2 linked regions of the Hoeflea algicola genome follow. The protein of the gene in region 1 interacts with the protein of each later gene in a pairwise test. Links are inferred from orthologs where the notes say so. Each region holds a gene or a part of one and is shown on either strand. Other genes may lie near its edges. The genes, in order: ybgC and secA.

What was found.
Region 2: the proteins of ybgC (region 1) and secA interact in binary tests that used the Escherichia coli proteins (3 or more experiments, as listed by UniProt). The link is inferred for Hoeflea algicola from one-to-one orthologs.

Annotation. Positions count from the first base shown.
Region 1 is NZ_JAOVZR010000001.1:2,224,369-2,233,749, reverse strand. The notes cover bases 1,544-4,443. They hold ybgC (tol-pal system-associated acyl-CoA thioesterase), read left to right. Parts: upstream 1,544-2,709; coding sequence 2,710-3,177; downstream 3,178-4,443. Other genes in these bases: tolQ (protein TolQ), read left to right, coding at 4,180-4,443; map (type I methionyl aminopeptidase), read left to right, coding at 3,183-3,935; OEG84_RS10945 (NAD-dependent epimerase/dehydratase family protein), read right to left, coding at 1,544-2,578. Also shown: OEG84_RS10955 (NAD-dependent epimerase/dehydratase family protein), read right to left, coding at 1-489; OEG84_RS10950 (glycosyltransferase), read right to left, coding at 486-1,361; more of OEG84_RS10945, read right to left, coding at 1,358-1,543; more of tolQ, read left to right, coding at 4,444-4,896; protein TolR, read left to right, coding at 4,906-5,358; OEG84_RS10920 (hypothetical protein), read left to right, coding at 5,369-6,490; Tol-Pal system beta propeller repeat protein TolB, read left to right, coding at 6,571-7,851; peptidoglycan-associated lipoprotein Pal, read left to right, coding at 8,016-8,522; tol-pal system protein YbgF, read left to right, coding at 8,699-9,381.
Region 2 is NZ_JAOVZR010000001.1:2,726,432-2,736,223, forward strand. The notes cover bases 4,424-7,734. They hold secA (preprotein translocase subunit SecA), read left to right. Parts: upstream 4,424-4,816; coding sequence 4,817-7,534; downstream 7,535-7,734. Other genes in these bases: OEG84_RS13385 (peptidylprolyl isomerase), read right to left, coding at 4,424-4,564; OEG84_RS13395 (lipopolysaccharide biosynthesis protein), read left to right, coding at 7,664-7,734. Also shown: OEG84_RS13355 (methyltransferase domain-containing protein), read left to right, coding at 1-526; OEG84_RS13360 (Flp family type IVb pilin), read right to left, coding at 556-729; OEG84_RS13365 (hypothetical protein), read right to left, coding at 776-1,099; OEG84_RS13370 ((deoxy)nucleoside triphosphate pyrophosphohydrolase), read right to left, coding at 1,221-1,628; OEG84_RS13375 (GNAT family N-acetyltransferase), read right to left, coding at 1,633-2,445; bifunctional glutamate N-acetyltransferase/amino-acid acetyltransferase ArgJ, read right to left, coding at 2,426-3,667; more of OEG84_RS13385, read right to left, coding at 3,713-4,423; more of OEG84_RS13395, read left to right, coding at 7,735-9,085; OEG84_RS13400 (GNAT family N-acetyltransferase), read left to right, coding at 9,087-9,792. UniProt on the Escherichia coli protein: Required for protein export, interacts with the SecYEG preprotein conducting channel.

The sequences.
Region 1 (9,381 bases):
GGTAAAATGCGGATCGTTCAATCTGGCGAGTGCCTGTTCCCCCAGAAGCTTGATTTCTCCGTAGAGCGAGCCCGGCTGCAACTTCAGTGTTTCGACCAGTGGCGTTCCCACAGCGACGCCATCATAGACTGCGCGGCTCGACAGAAAGACCGTGCGGTCAACGCCCGCCTGTTTCGCAGCCTCGAACAGCCGCACCGATCCATCGAGATTGATGCGGCGGAACCCTGCCGGGTCATCGCCTTCGCCGTCACGGTAGCGGCCGGGCAGGTGTTGAAAAGCGGCATGAATGAATACGTCGACACCGGAAAACAATGCCTTGCTGTTTTGGTCAGGCTCGAGGCTGAGCGGGCGGAATTCCAGGTCGCTTGTAAACAGGTCATCAGCCGGCTTCGTCCGTCCGCCAATAATTATCTCGTAGCCTGCGTCGAGCAACGTCTCGACGATATAGCGCCCGACCAGGCCTGTGCCGCCGGAGACCAGCGCTCTCATGCGACAGCTGACTCTGTCGGGTTTGCAAGAGAAGCGATATCGGGAATGTTGTCGCCGGTGTGGAAGGCATGCCAGAGATCAATCAGCGGTTTGAGTTCTGCTGATCGGGGATGGTCTTTTTCCCAGGGCTTTTCGTATTGATAATGCAGCACACCGATCTGTTTCCAGTCCCACAGGTCCGGCAGGTTGAACCAGACATATTGCAGCATGTTCATGGTGACCGGCAGACCATGCCAGTCGTGGAAGAATGTCTGCAGGAATGTCTGGTCGGTGCGCCGCCAGAATGTATCCGGCTGGTCCAGCATTTTCAGCATGGAGCCAAAGGTCTCTGCAGACGGACGAGCGACGAACACGCCGGAATTGAGCCGGTGAAAATCCTTGAGTGTCTCGTAGACATTGGGGGCCGCGGCGAATTCGGGATAGTCGAACAGCTTGTCGATATTGCGCAACACAAGCGCATCCGCGTCGATGAAGACGCAGGACTGATACTCGGTCAGTTGCCAGAGCCGGAGCTTGCAGAAATTATCGAGCGGTGAGTGAAACGCCGGCTTGCGCCCCTTGGTGAAGGGGGCGTTGGCGTGAAGTCTGCCGCGCGCATGCCGCTCATTGAACGCATCGCATGTGTCCAGTAACTCGGTCTGGACCAGCCGGCAGCCAAGATCTGACAGCGGTGTCAGCACTGAGGCGTCGACACCGCCGGTGTGCAGAACGACGATGTCGGCTTCCGCGCCGGCAAGTTTGATCGACCGGGCAAGCGCCAGCGCGCCCATGGCGTAGTCCGCGTTGGTGACAAGCGTGACATAGGCGCGATGGCTGACTGCGGGTTTGTTCGCAGTCAGGCCGGATGAGGGAAGGCGGCTGGCGCTGCTCATGAAACTGATTTGAGCTTCTTGCCTTCTGGATCGCGATTAATCGAGCTGGCGATGTCCTTGGTCCATGCCGATACTGCCGGAACCCGCGTCCGATCGACCCGGTAAGCGAACTTCTTGGCAACATCGACGACTTCTTCGAGAAGGCCTTCCTTCAGTGTGGTCGGCTCAAGTCCCAGTTCGAGGAATTTCTCGTTGTGAACTACCAGATCGTTTTCCGCGGCTTCCTTGCGCGGGTTTGGCAACCAGGCGATTTCGGCGCCGGTCATGCCGGCAATCATTTCAGCCAGATCACGGACCCGATGGGTCTCGGTCATCTGGTTGAAGATTTCCACTTTCGATCCGGCTTCCGGCGGATTGTTGAGCGCGATTTCGATGCAACGCACCGAGTCCTGAATGTGAATGAAGGCGCGGGTCTGACCGCCGGTGCCGTGCACGGTGAGCGGATAGCCGATGGCTGCCTGAATGAGAAAGCGGTTGAGCACGGTGCCGTAGTCGCCGTCATAATCAAACCGGTTGACCAGTTGCTCATGGCGCCGGGTCTGGTCGGTGTGTGTGCCCCAGACAATGCCCTGATGCAGGTCGGTGATGCGCAGATTGTCGTTCTTGGCGTAGAACTGGAAAATCAACTGATCGAGGCATTTGGTCATGTGGTAGATCGAGCCGGGATTGGCCGGATAGAGAATGTCCTGTTTGACCGTCTCGCCGTCCATGGTCTCGATGCCGACCGGCAGATAGCCTTCGGGAATGGCTGCACCGACCGTGGAATAGCCATAGACACCCATGGTGCCCAGATGCACCAGATGGGCATCGAGATCGATCTCCACCATGGCGTTGAGCAGATTGTGGGTGGCATTGACGTTGTTGTTGACCGTGTAATTCTTGTGACGGTCGCTCTTCATCGAGTACGGTGCGGCGCGCTGTTCGGCGAAATGCACGATGGCATCAGGACGCTCTTCTGCGAGCCAGTTCTTCAATACGTCATAGTCACGCGCCATATCGATGAGATGGAAATGGATCTTGCGGCCGGTTTCTGCGTGCCAGATGCGGGTCCGTTCCTGGATCGAATCCATCGGTGTGAGTGACTGGACACCGAGTTCGGTGTCGATCCAGCGACGCGACAGGTTGTCGATGATGTGGACCTCATGTCCGGCATTGGAGAGGTGCAGTGAAGTCGGCCAGCCAACGAAACCGTCGCCGCCCATGATTGCAATTTTCATTCAAAATTCTCCTGTGCCGACGTGGTTTCAATCTTGATAGATCGGATTTATGACAGAACGACGATTGGATCAAAGGGATGTGGCTTTCGCAACCGCCTCATTTCGATTTAGAGCAAGTGGGACGGCTGAAAATGAACACACCCCTATCGGGCAAGCTCGACGATGGTGGCCATGAGCTGACCCAGCGGGTGTATTACGAGGACACGGATTTTTCCGGTTTTGTCTATCATGCGCGCTATCTGCATTTCTTCGAGCGTGGGCGGACCGATTATATCCGGCTGCTTGGGGTTTCGCAGGGCGCGTTGCATAAAGGCGCCGATCCGGTCGATGCCGTGGCCTTTGTGGTGCGGAGAATGGAAATCGATTTCAGGTCGCCGGCGCGTATGGATGATGTGCTGACGATTCGCACCAAACCGGCGGAGGTGCGCGGCGCGCGCATGCAGCTTGAGCAGAGCATAAGCCGCGAAGGCGATTTGCTCGCTACGGCTTCGGTCACGGTTGCGGTGATCAACGGATCTGGACGGGCGCGAAGGCTGCCGGATCCGCTGATGGAGCGTTTTCTGGACAATGGTCGAACCGCAGATGCGGCGAAGGAGTAAAGGCAGTGGTGATTTCATCGGATGATGAGCTCGAGAAGCTTCGGCACATCGGGCGAATCTGCGCCAATACGATACAAACGATGGCGGCGGCGATGGAGCCGGGCATGACCACCCGCGATCTTGATCTGATCGGGCGGCAATATCTTGAAGCCCAGGGCGCCCAGTCTGCGCCGGAATTCAGTTATCAGTTTCCCGGTGCGACCTGCATTTCCGTCAATGAAGAAGTCGCTCACGGCATTCCCGGGGAACGGGTGATTGCGGCTGGCGATCTCGTCAACATAGATGTCTCTGCGCTCAAGGACGGTTATTTCGGTGACACCGGCGCATCATTCGGTGTTGCCCCGGTGGCAACAAGAACCGTGCGTTTGCTGCGTGACGGCAAACGGGCGCTTTCGACGGGGCTTGGTCAGGTCAAAAGCGGCGCCCGTTATGCCGCGATTGGCAATGCGATCGGCAAGTTCGCCAGCAAGAACGGCTATACGCTCATCCGCAACCTTGCCAGCCACGGGGTTGGTCTGTCGCTGCATGACGAGCCGTCGGAAATCGCGACCTGGCCTGACCGGCACGAAAAACGCCTCATGAAGGACGGTCAGGTCTTTACAATCGAGCCGTTCCTGTCGCTTGGCGCGTCGATAGCAGACAGCGAGGGGGATGATGACTGGACGCTGTATAGCTATCCCCCGGCACTGACAGTCCAGTTCGAACATACGGTGGTCGCCAGCCGCAATGGTCCGGTCATCCTGACACTGCCGCACTGACGCAGCGCCCCAAGTTCGGTCAGGCACTGGCGTTTGAATCCTAACCAAGCCTTAACCATAACCAATTATGAATAAATTGGAGAGCTTGGTGCGGACGGTGTGCGCCATCCTTTAACCAAAATTGGCCGCGAGAAGTTCTGAGAAGTGAGTTGGCGGCAATCGCGCACTTCTGGATTCCCGGCAAAAGTGACGTCTTAGCCGCCCGGTAGCAACAACCGGGCGTTTGGATTCGAGGGTTATGTAAATGGAACAGGTTGGACTGGCTGCGACCAGCGAAGTGACACTCTGGTCACTCTTCTTGCAGGCGGGCTTTGTGGTCAAATTGGTGATGCTCGGTCTTATCGGCGCATCGATCTGGACCTGGGCTATCGTCGCGGACAAATGGATCTCGTTCGGCAAGTTCCGGCGGCAACTCGATCAGTTCGAGCAGATTTTCTGGTCGGGACAGTCGCTGGAGGAATTGTACCGGACGTTGTCTGATCGCAAGACCGTCGGCATGAGTTCGATCTTTGTGGCTGCCATGCGCGAATGGAAGAAATCCTTCGAACGCGGCGCCAAGTCACCGATTGGTCTGCAAATGCGGATCGACAAGGCGATGGATGTGACGCTTTCGCGCGAGGCGGATGCGCTTGAATCACGGCTCGGTTCCCTGGCCTCGATCGGCTCTTCGGCGCCGTTCATCGGCCTGTTTGGTACCGTGGTCGGCATCATGACCTCGTTTCAGGCGATTGCCGGGTCGAAATCCACCAATCTCGCCGTGGTTGCGCCCGGTATCGCCGAGGCGCTGCTGGCCACCGCCATCGGCTTGCTGGCGGCTATTCCGGCGGTGATTGCCTACAACAAGTTTTCCTCCGATGCCGGCAAGTTGTCAGCGCGGATGGAAGGTTTTGCCGACGAATTTTCCGGCATTCTGTCGCGCCAGATCGACGAGCGGTTGAGCGCGCGTCAGGCCGCGGAATAGGGGGCTGACATGGGCATGAGCGCATCAGGCGGACGGAGCGGCGGACAGCGACGCGGGCGTCGCAGTGGCCGCACCCAACTGGTCAGCGAGATCAACGTCACGCCGTTCGTCGACGTGATGCTGGTGCTTTTGATCATCTTCATGGTGGCGGCGCCGCTGTTGACGGTGGGCGTGCCTATCGACCTGCCAGAAACGCAGGCCAATGCGCTCAACTCGGACACGCAGCCGATTACCGTATCTGTCAATTCCGAGGGGCAGATCTATCTGCAGGAAACCGAGATCCCGATCGAGGAGATTGTTCCCAAGCTCGAGGCGATTGCCACTACCGGCTATGACGAGCGCATTTATGTGCGCGGTGATACCAACGCCGACTATGGCACCGTGATGAAGGTGATGGCGCGGATTTCCGCTGCCGGGTTCAAGAACCTGGGGCTGGTTACGCTCCAGGAACAGGATAGTTGACGGCGCGCTGATGAAGGGAAGTCTGGCGACATCGACAGTTTTGCACGTGCTGGTCCTGGGATTCGCGCTGTCGTCTTTCACTGCGCCGAGAACGCTTGAAGTGGAAGATGTTGAATCGTTTCCCGTCAACATTGTGCCGATTGAAGAACTGACCCAGATCCAGCAGGGTGAAAAGACCGCGCCGATCGCCGAAAAGGCCGCGCCGATCCCGACTGCACGGCCGGACCCGGTGCCGGATGCCGAGAATGCCGGCGACAATACCGTTGATCTGAAACCCGCCAAGGCTGCCAAGCCAAGCCCCAAGGAAGTGGTTTCCGAAGCGCCGCCCAAGCCTGCCGAAAAGCCTGCGCCAAAACCGGAACCGGTTCCTGAAAAACCGACGCCGGAGCCGGTCAAGGCGGTCGAACCCAAGCCCGCACCGGAACCCAAGCCTGCCCCCGAGCCGGTCAAGGTGGCAAAACCGGAGCCGGCGCCTGAGCCCAAACCTGCGGCTGAAAAGCCGGCTGAACCCAAGCCGGCGCCGGTGGAAGTTGCTGCCTTGCCTGCCGAATCGACGCCTGATCCGGTGGCAGAGGCGATTAGCGAAGCGGCACCCGCCGAGCCGCAATTTACCACATTGCCAAGCGATGGCCCGGTGCCGCAAGCCCGGCCGGAACCACCCAAGGCGCAGGCCAAACCTGCGGCCGCAGAAACCGCGTCTTCCAAGCAAAGTGATTTCAATGCCGATCAGGTGGCAGCACTGCTTAACAAGCAGGATGCGGCCGGCGGCGGCGCCAAGCGCTCGACGGAAACCGCGTCCCTGGGTGGGACCCGTACCACGCGCGGAAATACGTTGAGCCAGAGCGAAATGGACGCGTTGCGCGGCCAGATCCAGAAATACTGGAACATTATTCCAGGCATGGCCGATGGTGGAGATGTGCGGGTGATCGTGAAAATGAAGCTCGACCAGACCGGTAACATCGTCGGCGAACCAGAAGTTTCGGCCACCGGCGGAGCCGCCGGCACCCGGGGCACGCTTGCCGCCAGCGCCAGACGCGCGGTGCTGCGGGCGCAGCCCTACCAACTTCCCAAGGAAAAATATGATTCCTGGGCGGACGTGATCGTGAACTTTGACCCCAGTCAGATGTTCTAGTGTCAGGATCCATGACTATGATTGAAATGGCGCTGAAAGGCTGCACCATGAAAATGATGAACCGCTACCTGTTTCTGCCGATGGCGATTGTTGCCGCGATGGCATTGATGGCCACCAGTCCGGCGCGTGCCGTGGTTGAAATCGATATCAATCGCGCCAATGTCGAGCCGCTTCCGATCGCGATCACCGATTTCATCTCGGGCGATGCCATCGGAGCGCAGATATCGGCTGTCGTGGCTGCCGATCTCAAGCGGTCGGGACTGTTTGCCCCGATCGACCAGGCGGCATTCATTGAAAAGATTTCCAATCCGGACGCAGCGCCGCGGTTCGAGGACTGGCGCGTGATCAACGCCCAGGCACTTGTGACCGGGCGCGTGGCGCGGGAAGCCGATGGCCGGTTGCGGGCCGAGTTCCGGCTTTGGGATACATTTGCCAATCAACAGCTTTCGGGGGAGCAATTCTTCACCAGCCCCGAAAACTGGCGGCGGGTCGCGCACATTATCGCCGACGCGATTTACGAGCGGCTGACAGGTGAAAAAGGCTATTTCGACAGCCGGGTGGTGTTCGTGTCCGAAAGCGGATCGAAGATCGACCGCAAGAAGCAACTGGCGATCATGGATCAGGACGGCGCGAATCTGCGCATGCTGACCAATGCCAATGATATCGTGCTGACGCCGCGGTTTTCGCCCAGCCGTCAGGAAATCACCTATATGTCGTTTGAAGGCGGTCAGCCGCGGGTTTACCTGCTGCAGCTTGAAACTGGCCAGCGCGAACTCGTCGGCAACTTTCCCGGCATGACGTTCTCGCCGCGGTTTTCGCCGGACGGCCAGAAGGTGATCATGAGCCTTCAGCAGGACGGCAATGCCAATATCTACACCATGGATCTGCGCTCGCGGGCGACGACGCGGCTGACCAGCACGGCTGCGATCGACACGTCGCCATCCTATTCGCCCGATGGCACCCAGATCGTGTTTGAAAGTGACCGCGGCGGTCGCCAGCAGCTTTACATGATGGGGGCCGATGGTTCGAACCAGCGTCGCGTGTCGTTTGGCGATGGTTCCTACTCGACTCCGGTCTGGTCTCCGCGTGGCGATCTGATTGCTTTCACCAAGCAGTCGGGCGGCAAGTTCTCGATCGGAGTGATGCGCACAGACGGTTCGGGTGAACGGATTTTGACAACCGGATTTCACAATGAGGGGCCGACCTGGGCGCCCAATGGCCGGGTGCTGATGTTCTTCCGCCAGCCGGCAGGTTCGGGCGGTCCGCAGATCTATTCGATCGACCTGACCGGTTACAATGAACAGCTGGTGAAAACGCCCACCTACGCGTCCGACCCGGCCTGGTCGCCGCTGCTCGAGTAGCGCGGATCTCGCCGGAGTCGGCGTTTTGCCCCGTTTGCGCCGCATTGTGCGTCCAAACGCGGGACAGGGAGCCTCAATTCGTAAAATGTTAACTGTGTTCTTTCAGGGCGGATTAACCGCAATCGGTTAGAAATGGTCAACTACAACTTCCAAGGAGACCGGCCATGCGCCGCATGCAAATGATTGCCCGCAACCCGGCGATGCTCGTGCTGTTTACCGCACTCGTACTGACCGGCTGCGCCTCGAAAAAGAACAACTTGCCCAACAACGCGGCTGATCTCGGCCTTGCCGGGAACGCCACGCCGGGTTCGCAACAGGACTTCACGGTCAATGTCGGCGACCGGATCTTTTTCGATACAGATTCCTCCGTGGTTCGTGCCGATGCCGCGTCGACACTCGACCGACAGGCGCAGTGGCTCAACCAGTATCCGAACTATCAGATCACCATGGAAGGCCATGCCGACGAACGCGGCACGCGTGAATACAACCTCGCGCTTGGTGCACGCCGCGCGGCAGCAGCCCGGCAATACCTGGCGTCTCGGGGTATTGCAGCGAACCGTATCCGTACGATTTCCTACGGCAAGGAACGTCCGGTCGCGGTCTGTGATGACATTTCCTGCTGGTCCCAGAATCGGCGGGCGGTCACTGTGCTCGGCGGCGCCGGAAGCTGACCTCGTATGTGACGGCGAAAGCTACAGGGGCGGTCTTCGGGCCGCCCTTTTTGATTAAGATCACGCCTTTGATCATAGTTTGGCCGGTTTCTACGTTGATTTGAGGGGCGGCCCTGCGGTATTCGATTAACAGGGGCAACCGTCCGTCTATGGCGTGGCGCAATAAGGTTAGGCTGATGAAACCCATTTGCAATTTGCTTGTCACGGTGGCGCTGGCCGCATTCGCGGTTCCCGCGACGGCGGCGCCGCTGCTCTCCGGATTCTCACAGTTTGCGCCAACGCCGCCGGTGGCCATCACCCGAGGCCAGGATATCCGCGCACCGGTGGTGCTGGCTCAAGCCGGCGACCCGGTGTACCGGATCGGGCAACTCGAGGAACAAATTCGAGGGCTCAATGGCCGGATCGAGGAACTAGGTTTCCAACTGTTGCAGATGCAGGAACAGATGCGGCAGATGCAGGAAGACAACGAATTCCGGTTCCAGGAACTCGAAAAAACCGGCAGCCAACGCAGCGATGCCGGCGTTCCGCAGCCGGGCGTCGAACAATCGGCAACCGCGTCGACAACGCGCGATACCCAGCCGTCTGGAACACCGTCGATCGATCTGGGTTCGCTCAAGGTTGATGGCAATGGAGACCTCATCGGCGGTATCATCGAGCCGTTGTCGTCGGGAACCGAAACCGCGTCACTGGGGTCGGCCGAAGATATCTACCAGGCCGGCTACAACCACATGCTGGCAGGTGATTATGCGCTGGCCGAGCAGGTGTTTCAGGATTATGTGGCCTCGCATCCGGATGGCGCGCGCGCCTCTGACGCGATGTTCTGGCTCGGCGAGGCACAATACTCGCAGGGGCGGTTTCA
Region 2 (9,792 bases), 500 kb from region 1 along the record:
CGGAGTTCTGGTGCAATTGCGCAGGGCGCTCAAGCCGGATGGCTTGTTGCTCGCCGCCACACCCGGCGCCGGCACGCTTGCCGAATTGCGCGAGGCGCTTTTGACCGCAGAAAGCGAACTCACCGGCGGGGCTAATGCCCGGGTACACCCTTTTGCCGACATCCGTGACTATGGCGGCCTGCTGCAACGCGCTGGTTTCGCGCTGCCGGTCACAGACATCGAGGACATCGTCGTACGCTATGATGACATGTTTGCCCTGCTGCGCGATCTGCGCGGCATGGGCATGACCTCGATCTTGAGCGACCGCAGCCGCCTACCGGGCCGCAGGGCGATGTTCCTGCGGGCGGCGGAGATCTATGCTGAGCGTTTTTCAGACCCGGACGGGCGCGTACGCGCCAGTTTTCCGGTGGTTCACCTGTCGGGATGGGCGCCGCATGAAAGCCAGCAAAAGCCGCTCAAGCCGGGGTCTGCGAAGGCACGACTAGCCGACGCGCTGAAAGCTCCGGAGCAAAAACTGCCGCGTTAAGGCTAGGCTTAACGAGGATCTGTAACGCCCTACTGGCTATTGACCAGGTGCTGTGCAGCCCCGTCGAAGGTATTGTTGATGGTGTTTCCGAGCGTCGAGGCGCCAACCACAAGGGCAATCGAAAGAAATCCCGCGATAAGCCCGTATTCAATTGCGGTGGCGCCGCTCTTGTCCTTCAGAAACCAAGTCATCACTGTTTTCATATCGATGTTCCGTCTCCAGGGGCTTGGGGGAAATACGCAGTCTGCCTTAGCAATCCCCGCTGGTCCGGCCATCCGTACGAATGATGCAGACGGCGCCGGGAATATCCTGCAGGATCGATTTCCGCACGGTGTAGTATGTGCCCTTCGAGCGTTGCGGAATTGAACCAGTGGTGATGTTGTCATATTGGGAAGGCGACCAGGCAACCCGCGATGTCGCGGTGCGATCGGCGACGATCGGCGTCAGGATCATCGCAACCGCAATGGCAGCGGTGCCAAACAGCAACGCCACGCGAACCGCACCAAACCGATTGCTCCGGTTTTCGTCGCCAGATCTGTCCATTGCCGTCACCCAAAAATCGCTACTAGCCATGATCTCTCCACTGAGAATCCTTTCGGATTCGTCATTCAGGGGCAGTGTGGCTTGCTAAAATTGAGGATTGATTAACGCTGTTATCAGTTTGGCTCGTTTCGACCATAACCGCGGCAAATAGTTACAGCAGATCGATCAGATACGGAATCAACGGCTCGTCGGCCGGCGGCATTGGATAGGTGCGCATGTCCCGCGGGCGGACCCATTTGAGTACCTGCCCCTCAAGCCCGCGTGCAGAACCCTCGAAACGCCTGCAGACAAACAGCGGCATCAGCAGATGAAACTCGTCATAGCTGTGACTGGCAAATGTCAGCGGTGCGAGGCAATCGGTCTTGGTCGCAACCCCGAGTTCCTCCATCAATTCACGGATCAGCGCGGCTTCCGGAGTTTCGCCCGGTTCCACCTTGCCACCGGGAAATTCCCACAATCCCGCCAGTTTCTTGCCCTTGGGACGCTGCGACAACAGCACCCGCCCATCTGCATCGACGAGCGCGCAAGCGACAACCAGCAGCATTTTCTTGCCTGTCATGAAATTACTGTCCCGGTTTCACACGATAGGCGTAGCGATAGACCTCGCCGAAGCCGAGCCCCTTATACAACGCCACCGCGGCCGTATTGGCGGTTTCCACCTGCAGCCATGCCGTCTCGGCGCCCCGATGTCGGGCCCAGCGAAGCGCCGCCCTGATCACATCCCGGCCATGCCCGGCGCGCCGGGCATCGGCACGGGTTGCTAGCTCGAACAATCCGGCCATGTCGTTGTCATGAACACACAGCGCCGTCGCCGTCGGGCCGGTCTTATCATCCTCGATCACGAACAAACCGCTTGAGGGACGTATCGAACTCAGCACTTCGGCCAATCCGGCTTTCAGTGACTGGTCACGGCCATGAACCGTGATCGCCGCATCGACATAGCGACCAATATCGCGAACCGGCAGGTAGTCCATGCCGCCATCGATATCCAGCCGGTCGATCGCCCCGGCCATGACGATTGTCTCATCGAACCGCCGCCAGCCATGCGCGTCCAGAAAGGCTTCGAGTTGCGGCGGCGCCAGCGGCGATTGCCGGAACACGAGCGGCCTGTCATAGGCATCGAACCGGCGCGCGGCGCGTTCCACCCTGATCTCGATGTCACCGTGATCGGACGGATCGAGAGGATTGACCGAATTCAACCGTTTGGAAGGATGCCCAGCAGTCAAGCGGATCTGCCAGCTGCCATCATACTGAATAGAGGCCGCAGGCCATGCCCGGAACCCAACCGCTTCCAGTCGCCTGACTATCGCAAGATTGGGCACTATTAGCTCCGCTCTCGGTGGTTCGGACAGATTATCAACTCCGGTAGTCGCCATTAATCTCGACATATGCCTTGGTCAGGTCGCAGGTAAACACCCGCGCCTTGCCACGTCCGATTCCGAGATCGACCCTGATGGTGATCTCATCGCGTTTCATCACCTCCGACGCGGCGGCTTCGCTGTAGTCGGGGTCCCGCTCGCCATCAACCGCAACCCGGATGTCGCCGAACCAGATTGCCAGCTTGTCACGCTCGGCCTTTTCTCCGGCCTTGCCGACGGCCATGACGACACGGCCCCAATTTGCATCTTCGCCTGCAATTGCGGTCTTGACCAGTGGTGAATTGGCAATCGACCGGGCGATGCGGCCCGCCGCCTTTGCCGAGCCTGCACCGGTGACCAGAATTTCGACCTGCTTGCGTGCGCCCTCACCGTCGCGAACGATCTGGATCGCCAGATCTTCCATGAGATCGGCCAGCGCCTTGGAAAAGCCGCGCGCCCGGGGGTCACCTGCCGCCGATATCGCCCCAGCACCCAGCTCGGAAGCGGCCCCGGTCGCAAATACCAGCAGCGTATCGGAGGTGGAGGTATCGCTGTCGACGGTGACCGCATTGAAGGTCGACCCCACGTGCCGGCTGAGCATTGCCTGCAGCGCCGCCGCCTCGATATCGGCGTCGGTAACGATGAAGGAAAGCATGGTCGCCATATCGGGGGCGATCATGCCCGCGCCCTTGGCCATGCCGTTCAGCGTCACCGTCACGCCGTCGATCCGCGCCGTCCGTGTGGCCACTTTCGGGTAGGTGTCGGTGGTCATGATCGCCCGTGCCGCGTCGAGCCAGCGATCACCGCTGGCCGAGACCGCCATCTGCCCGAGCACTGATGCGAATTTGCTCGCATCCAGCGGTTCCCCGATTACGCCGGTCGACGCCAGAAAGACTTCGGCTTCGCTGCACCCGACAGCTTCTGCCGCAGCGCTCGCCGTCATCGCCGTTGAGGCACGCCCTTTCTGGCCGGTGAACGCGTTGGCGTTTCCCGAATTGACCACCAGCGCCCGCGCCTGACCTCCGCCGAGATTTTCCCGGCAGAAGTCAACTGGCGCCGACGGGCATTTCGAGGTCGTGAACACGCCCGCCACAGCCGCCGGCCGGTCGAAAACCATCAGCATCACGTCCGTGCGATCAGCGTATTTGATCCCGGCCGCAGCCGTTTCTATCCGCGCGCCCCTTATCGGGGGCAGCGCGGCATAGGTTTTCGGAGCCAGAGGAGAAATGTCACTGGACATGCGTTTGGTCCTCGTTTGGCGGAGGGTTTCCGCCCGAAAATGCGCTTAGGGTTGCTTGGTGATCGCCTCATAAGCTGTCTTCAGATCCGGGTCGACGACCTCGATCTCGATCCCCTCGCGGGCACCGCGGATGAGATCTGCATACCGCTCGCGCATGAGCATCTGGCGGACCTGACCGGCAACTTCCTCAAAAGCCGGCGGCGCAGTTTCCCTGCGGTCTTCGACCTTGATCACATGCCAGCCGAACTGGGTCTTGACCGGTTCCTTGGCGTATTCACCCTTCTTCAGGGTAAAGGCTGCGGCCTCGAATTCAGGCACCATGCGGCCCTTGGTGAAATAGCCGAGATCACCACCTTGTGCAGCACTCGGCCCTGTCGACTTTTCCTTCGCCAATTCTGCAAAATCCTTGCCGGCCTCAAGCTCGGCGATAACTGCCTTGGCTTCTTCTTCGGTCTTGAGCAGGATGTGGCGTGCGCTGATTTCTTCTACCGGCGGTGTGGCTGCGACTTCCTTCTCATAGCGCGCCTTGACGTCGGCATCGGTGACCGGATCGACAACCGTCGCCTTGAAAAGCGCGTTGTGCAGAGCCCTGTCGCGCTGGAATGCCATCAATTTCTTGAAATCGTCTGTCTGGTCGAGCTTCTCGCCCTCGGCTTTGCGTGCCAGCGTCTTGATATCGATAACGGCTGCAAGAGCTGCGACGCGGCGCTGTTCCGCCGGAAGCTTGTCGAACTGCGGGTCCAGGTCGCCTTCGGCCAAATTCAGCTCCGAGGTCCGGATTTCAGCCCCCGCAACAATCGCGACTACCGGATCTGTCTCATCAGCGGCATGCCCCTGCACCGGCAGGAAGGCAATGGTCGTCAAGAGGAGCGTGGCTGTAAGCTGCGATAAGCGCATGGACTAACCTTTCATTGGGAAGCATCTTTCGACAGCCACCCCTGTACCAGGGAGAACTTGGCCATCTTGTGACGGCCCTTTGCCGCCGTTGACATCGTTCAACCCCCTCTTATCTGTCAGCCAACCGTCCGTCCAGATGACTTTCACCCGGTGAAGGTGGTCTGGACTGCGATTCCAACCGTTTCACCGGCAGCCATTCAGCGCCGGTTCTCCGCCCTGCCGTTCGCGCAGTCTCAAGAAAGGACCATTACAATGGTCAAGATCGGCGCTATCGCCCGCAAAATGTTCGGTTCATCCAATGATCGTCGGATCAGGGCCTACAACCCGAGAATAGCGGCCATTAATGCCCTTGAGCCGGAAATTAGCGCCTTGAGCGATGCCGAACTCGCGGCCCGCACGACACAATTTCGTGAGCAGATCGCAGCCGGCACCAAGGTCGATGATCTGTTGATCCCGGCCTTCGCCACCGTTCGCGAGGCAGCCCGCCGGGCCATCGGCCTGCGCCCGTTCGACGTCCAGCTCATCGGCGGCATGATCCTCAACGAAAACGCCATTGCCGAAATGAAGACCGGCGAAGGTAAAACGCTCGTCGCCACGCTTCCGGTCTATCTTAACGCCCTTTCCGGCAAGGGCGTGCACGTGGTCACCGTCAACGATTATCTGGCTACCCGCGACGCCGAATGGATGAGCCAGATCTACAGCTTCCTTGGCCTGACCACCGGCATCATCGGCCATGGCATGGATGATGATGAACGCCGCGCTGCCTACGCCTGCGACATCACCTATGCCACCAACAACGAACTTGGCTTCGACTATCTACGCGATAACATGAAGTATGATCGCGCCCAGATGGTGCAGCGCGGGCACCATTACGCCATCGTCGACGAGGTCGATTCAATTCTTGTCGACGAAGCGCGCACCCCGCTTATCATTTCAGGACCGCTGGACGATCGCTCCACCCTTTACAACAGCATCGACACGCTGATTCAGAAGCTCGAACCCGACGATTACGAAATCGACGAAAAGCAGCGCTCTGCCACCTTTACCGAAGTGGGCACCGAGAAGCTGGAAGCCATGCTGACCGAAGCCGACATGCTCAAGGGCGAATCGCTCTATGACGTCGAAAACGTCGCGATCGTGCACCACATCAACAACGCACTGAAGGCCCACCGGCTGTTCACGCGCGACAAGGATTACATCGTCCGCAACGACGAAATCGTCATCATTGACGAGTTCACCGGCCGCATGATGCCGGGCCGCCGCTATTCGGAAGGCCAGCACCAGGCGCTTGAAGCCAAGGAAGGCGTCAAGATCCAGCCGGAAAACCAGACGTTGGCGTCGATCACCTTCCAGAACTATTTCCGGATGTATGAAAAACTTGGCGGCATGACCGGCACCGCAGCTACCGAAGCCGAGGAATTTGGCAATATTTACGGCCTCGACGTCGTTGAAGTGCCTACCAATGTTCCCATCGCCCGTATTGACGAGGACGATGAGGTTTACCGCACGGTCGAGGAAAAGTACCAGGCCATCATCGCCGACATCAAGCAGGCGCGCGAGCGCAAGCAACCCGTGTTGGTGGGCACCACATCAATCGAGAAGTCGGAAATCCTGGCAGAACTGCTGCGCAAGGATGGCCTGACCGATTTCAAGGTGCTCAATGCCCGTTACCACGAGCAGGAAGCCTATATCGTCTCCCAGGCCGGTGTGCCCGGCGCCATCACCATCGCCACCAACATGGCCGGTCGAGGAACCGACATCCAGCTCGGCGGCAACGCCGACATGCGTGTCGCGCTGGAGCTTGAGGACGTTCCTGAAGGCCCGGAACGCGACAAGCGCGAACAGGAAATCCGCGCCGAGATCCAGACGCTCAAGGACGAGGCTCGCGCTGCTGGTGGACTTTACGTGCTCGCCACCGAACGCCATGAAAGTCGCCGCATCGACAATCAGTTGCGCGGCCGTTCCGGCCGGCAGGGCGACCCCGGTCGCTCCAAGTTCTTCCTGTCGCTGCAGGATGACCTGATGCGCATCTTCGGCTCCGAGCGTATGGACGGCATGCTCAAGTCTCTCGGCCTCAAGGAAGGCGAGGCGATCGTCCATCCCTGGATCAACAAGGCGTTGGAACGAGCCCAGAAAAAGGTCGAGGCACGCAACTTCGACATCCGCAAAAACTTGCTCCAGTACGACGACGTGATGAATGACCAGCGCAAGGTCATCTTTGAGCAGCGCAAGGAACTGATGGACGCGGAATCGATTTCCGAGATCATCGCCGACATGCGCCAGGAAGTGGTCGACGGTCTGGTCAGCCTGCATATCCCGGAACGGGCTTATGCCGAGCAATGGAACGTTGCCGAATTGAAGAAGGGCGTCGAGGCCTATCTCAATCTGGATTTACCGATCGAACAATGGGCTGCCGAGGAAGGCATCGCCGAGGACGATATTCGCGCCCGAATCACCGAAGCGGTAGAGAAGATGGCTGCGGAACGGGCAGAAAGGTTCGGCCCGGAAGTCACCACTTATGTGGAAAAATCAGTGGTACTTCAAACCCTTGATCACCTCTGGCGCGAACATTTGGTCAATCTTGACCACCTGCGTTCGGTGGTCGGGTTCCGCGGTTACGCGCAACGCGACCCGCTTCAGGAATACAAATCCGAAGCCTTTGAGTTGTTCCAGGCACTGCTTGCAAATCTGCGTCAGGCGGTCATGGCACAGCTGATGCGTGTCGAAATCGTTCGCGAAGCCGCGGCAGAGCCGAGCCTGCCTGAAGGCATGGAAGGTCATCATCTCGACGCCAGCACCGGCGAAGACGAATTCGAATCGCAACAAGCCGTGGCGGCGGCGGCTTTGGGTATCGTTGCCCCGGAAAACCGTAACCCCGAGGATCCGGAAACCTGGGGCAAGGTCGGCCGCAACGAGGCCTGCCCCTGCGGTTCTGGCAAAAAATACAAGCACTGCCACGGTGCCTTTTAACATCGTTTCGGTGCTGAACCGAAACGATGTTCAACCGGTCAGCGCGGAAGCTTTTCCGCCTGCCGGTCAAACCGTTTCTTAACATCGCCATGCCAAGGTGCCCGCTCAACAATGGGTACAGACTTGAGCATGACCTTGATCGACACCGCCGGCAAGATATTGCCGCCGCGCTACGCGGCGCGGCTAACGCCGCTATTGGCGCGCATGTCGAGCATTATCAGCGCCAGCGACGAGACCAGCCAGGCCCAGCGCATGGCGATGATCGCCTTTGCCATCCGCATCGTCAGCGCCGCGATCGCCTTTGTTTCGCAGATCATTCTGGCGCGGCTGATGGGCGAATTCGAATATGGGATCTTTGTTTTCGTCTGGGTGATCGCAGTAATTCTCGGCAATCTTTCCTGCCTGGGGTTCCACACCGCCGTCATTCGTTTCCTGCCGCAATACCGTAATGACGGCGCCGATGCCGCGGTCAATGGACTGACCGCGACCGCGCGGATTTTCGCGATGGTATCGGCGACACTTATCGCCGCCACCGGCATCGCCGCGCTCTACATGCTCGGAGACCGGATCGAGGCACACTACATCCAGCCGCTGTTCATCGGCGCATTTGCATTGCCGATGATCGCGCTCGGCGATGTGCTCGATGGTACCGCCCGCGCCAATGGCTGGCCGGTGCATGCGTTGAGCCCGACCTATATCGTCCGGCCGCTATTGATCCTCGCCTTTGTCGGGGCTGCCGTCGGTCTCGGCCAGGTAGCCAATGCCGACACCGCCATTCTCGCCACACTTGCCGCGGCCTACCTGACCACCGTGGTTCAGTTCGTGACTATCACTGCCAGGTTGCGAAACCGGTTTCCGGCCCGCAAACTCGAAATCCATTTCCGTGCATGGCTGCTGGTGGCACTCCCGATCTTCCTGATCGAGGGCTTCTATTTCATGCTCACCAATGCCGATGTCGTCATCGTCGGTTTCTATCTGCCGCCCGAGAAAGTCGCCGTTTATTTCGCCGCGGCCAAAACCATGGCACTGGTGCATTTCGTCTATTTCGCCGTCAAGGCAGCCGCCGCACAGCGCTTCTCCGGCCTGGTCTCAGGCAATGACCCTTTCGCACTCGCAGCCTTCGCACGCCAGACCGTGCAATGGACATTCTGGCCGTCGCTGCTCGTCGGCGCCCTGGTGATCGCCGCCGGACCGTTCCTTCTGTCTCTGTTCGGGCCCGCCTTCGTCGAGGGCCACATGATCATGGTCGTGCTGTTTGCCGGCATCATAGCCAAGGCGATGGTGGGTCCCGGCGAAGTGTTGCTGACCATGGCCGGCGAACAGAAGATTTGTGCGGTGATCTACGCCTTTGCGCTGGCTGCCAATCTCGGCCTCAACATCGCCCTGATTCCAGCCTGGGGCCTGCTCGGTGCAGCCACCGCCACCGCCGCAGCGATGGTGATCGAGGCTATGGCCTTGCATTTTATCATTCGCCGCAGGCTGGGCATTGTCATGTTTATTGGCGCAGGCCCGAGGCCAATGTCCACCCTGTCTGCAACGGAGGAACGCTAACATGGCGTCGAGCCCCATCGTTCAGGAAGATGTTGCCAGCCAGGCCAATTCGCTGATTGGCGAGTTTGCCGATGTGGAGACCGCTCGCCCCGCGCCCGAACGCGATATCGCCGTCGGTCGGCCCGGCCGGCATCTGGCGATATACCCGGCTCGCGCCGGCTATGAGTTGCAGGAAGAACTCGATTTTCTGACCAACCGCGCGATCGAGCCGAACGTGTTCTTTTCCGGCCGGTTTCTGGCGCCGGCAATGCCGCGACTCGAGGACCGCATCATTCGCCTGATGCTGATGCGCGATGAGAACGAATCCCGATCGCGCATGCGCCTGCTGTTGCCATTCTCCGTCGAGAAACCCGGGTTTTCCGTTGGCGCCTCGATCATCCGAGCCTGGGCCAATCCATTTGGGCCGCAAGGAACGCCGCTGCTCGACCGTGAAGACGCGGCCGAAACGCTCGACAACATGCTGGAAGCCCTCGGCAACAAGGATTCGGGATTGCCGGGCATTCTTGTCCTTCCAGACATGCGCCTGAAGGGTCCGGTTGCAGCGCTGCTGCGCGCCGTGGCGTTGGGGCGCAATCTATCCGTAGTCGAAACCGATCAGGTGGAGCGTCCATTCCTCGAAAGCAACCTGGATGGCGACGAATACCTCACCAAATCCATTTCCGGCAAGCATCGCCACGAACTCCGCCGCCAGTGGCGTCGACTCTCCG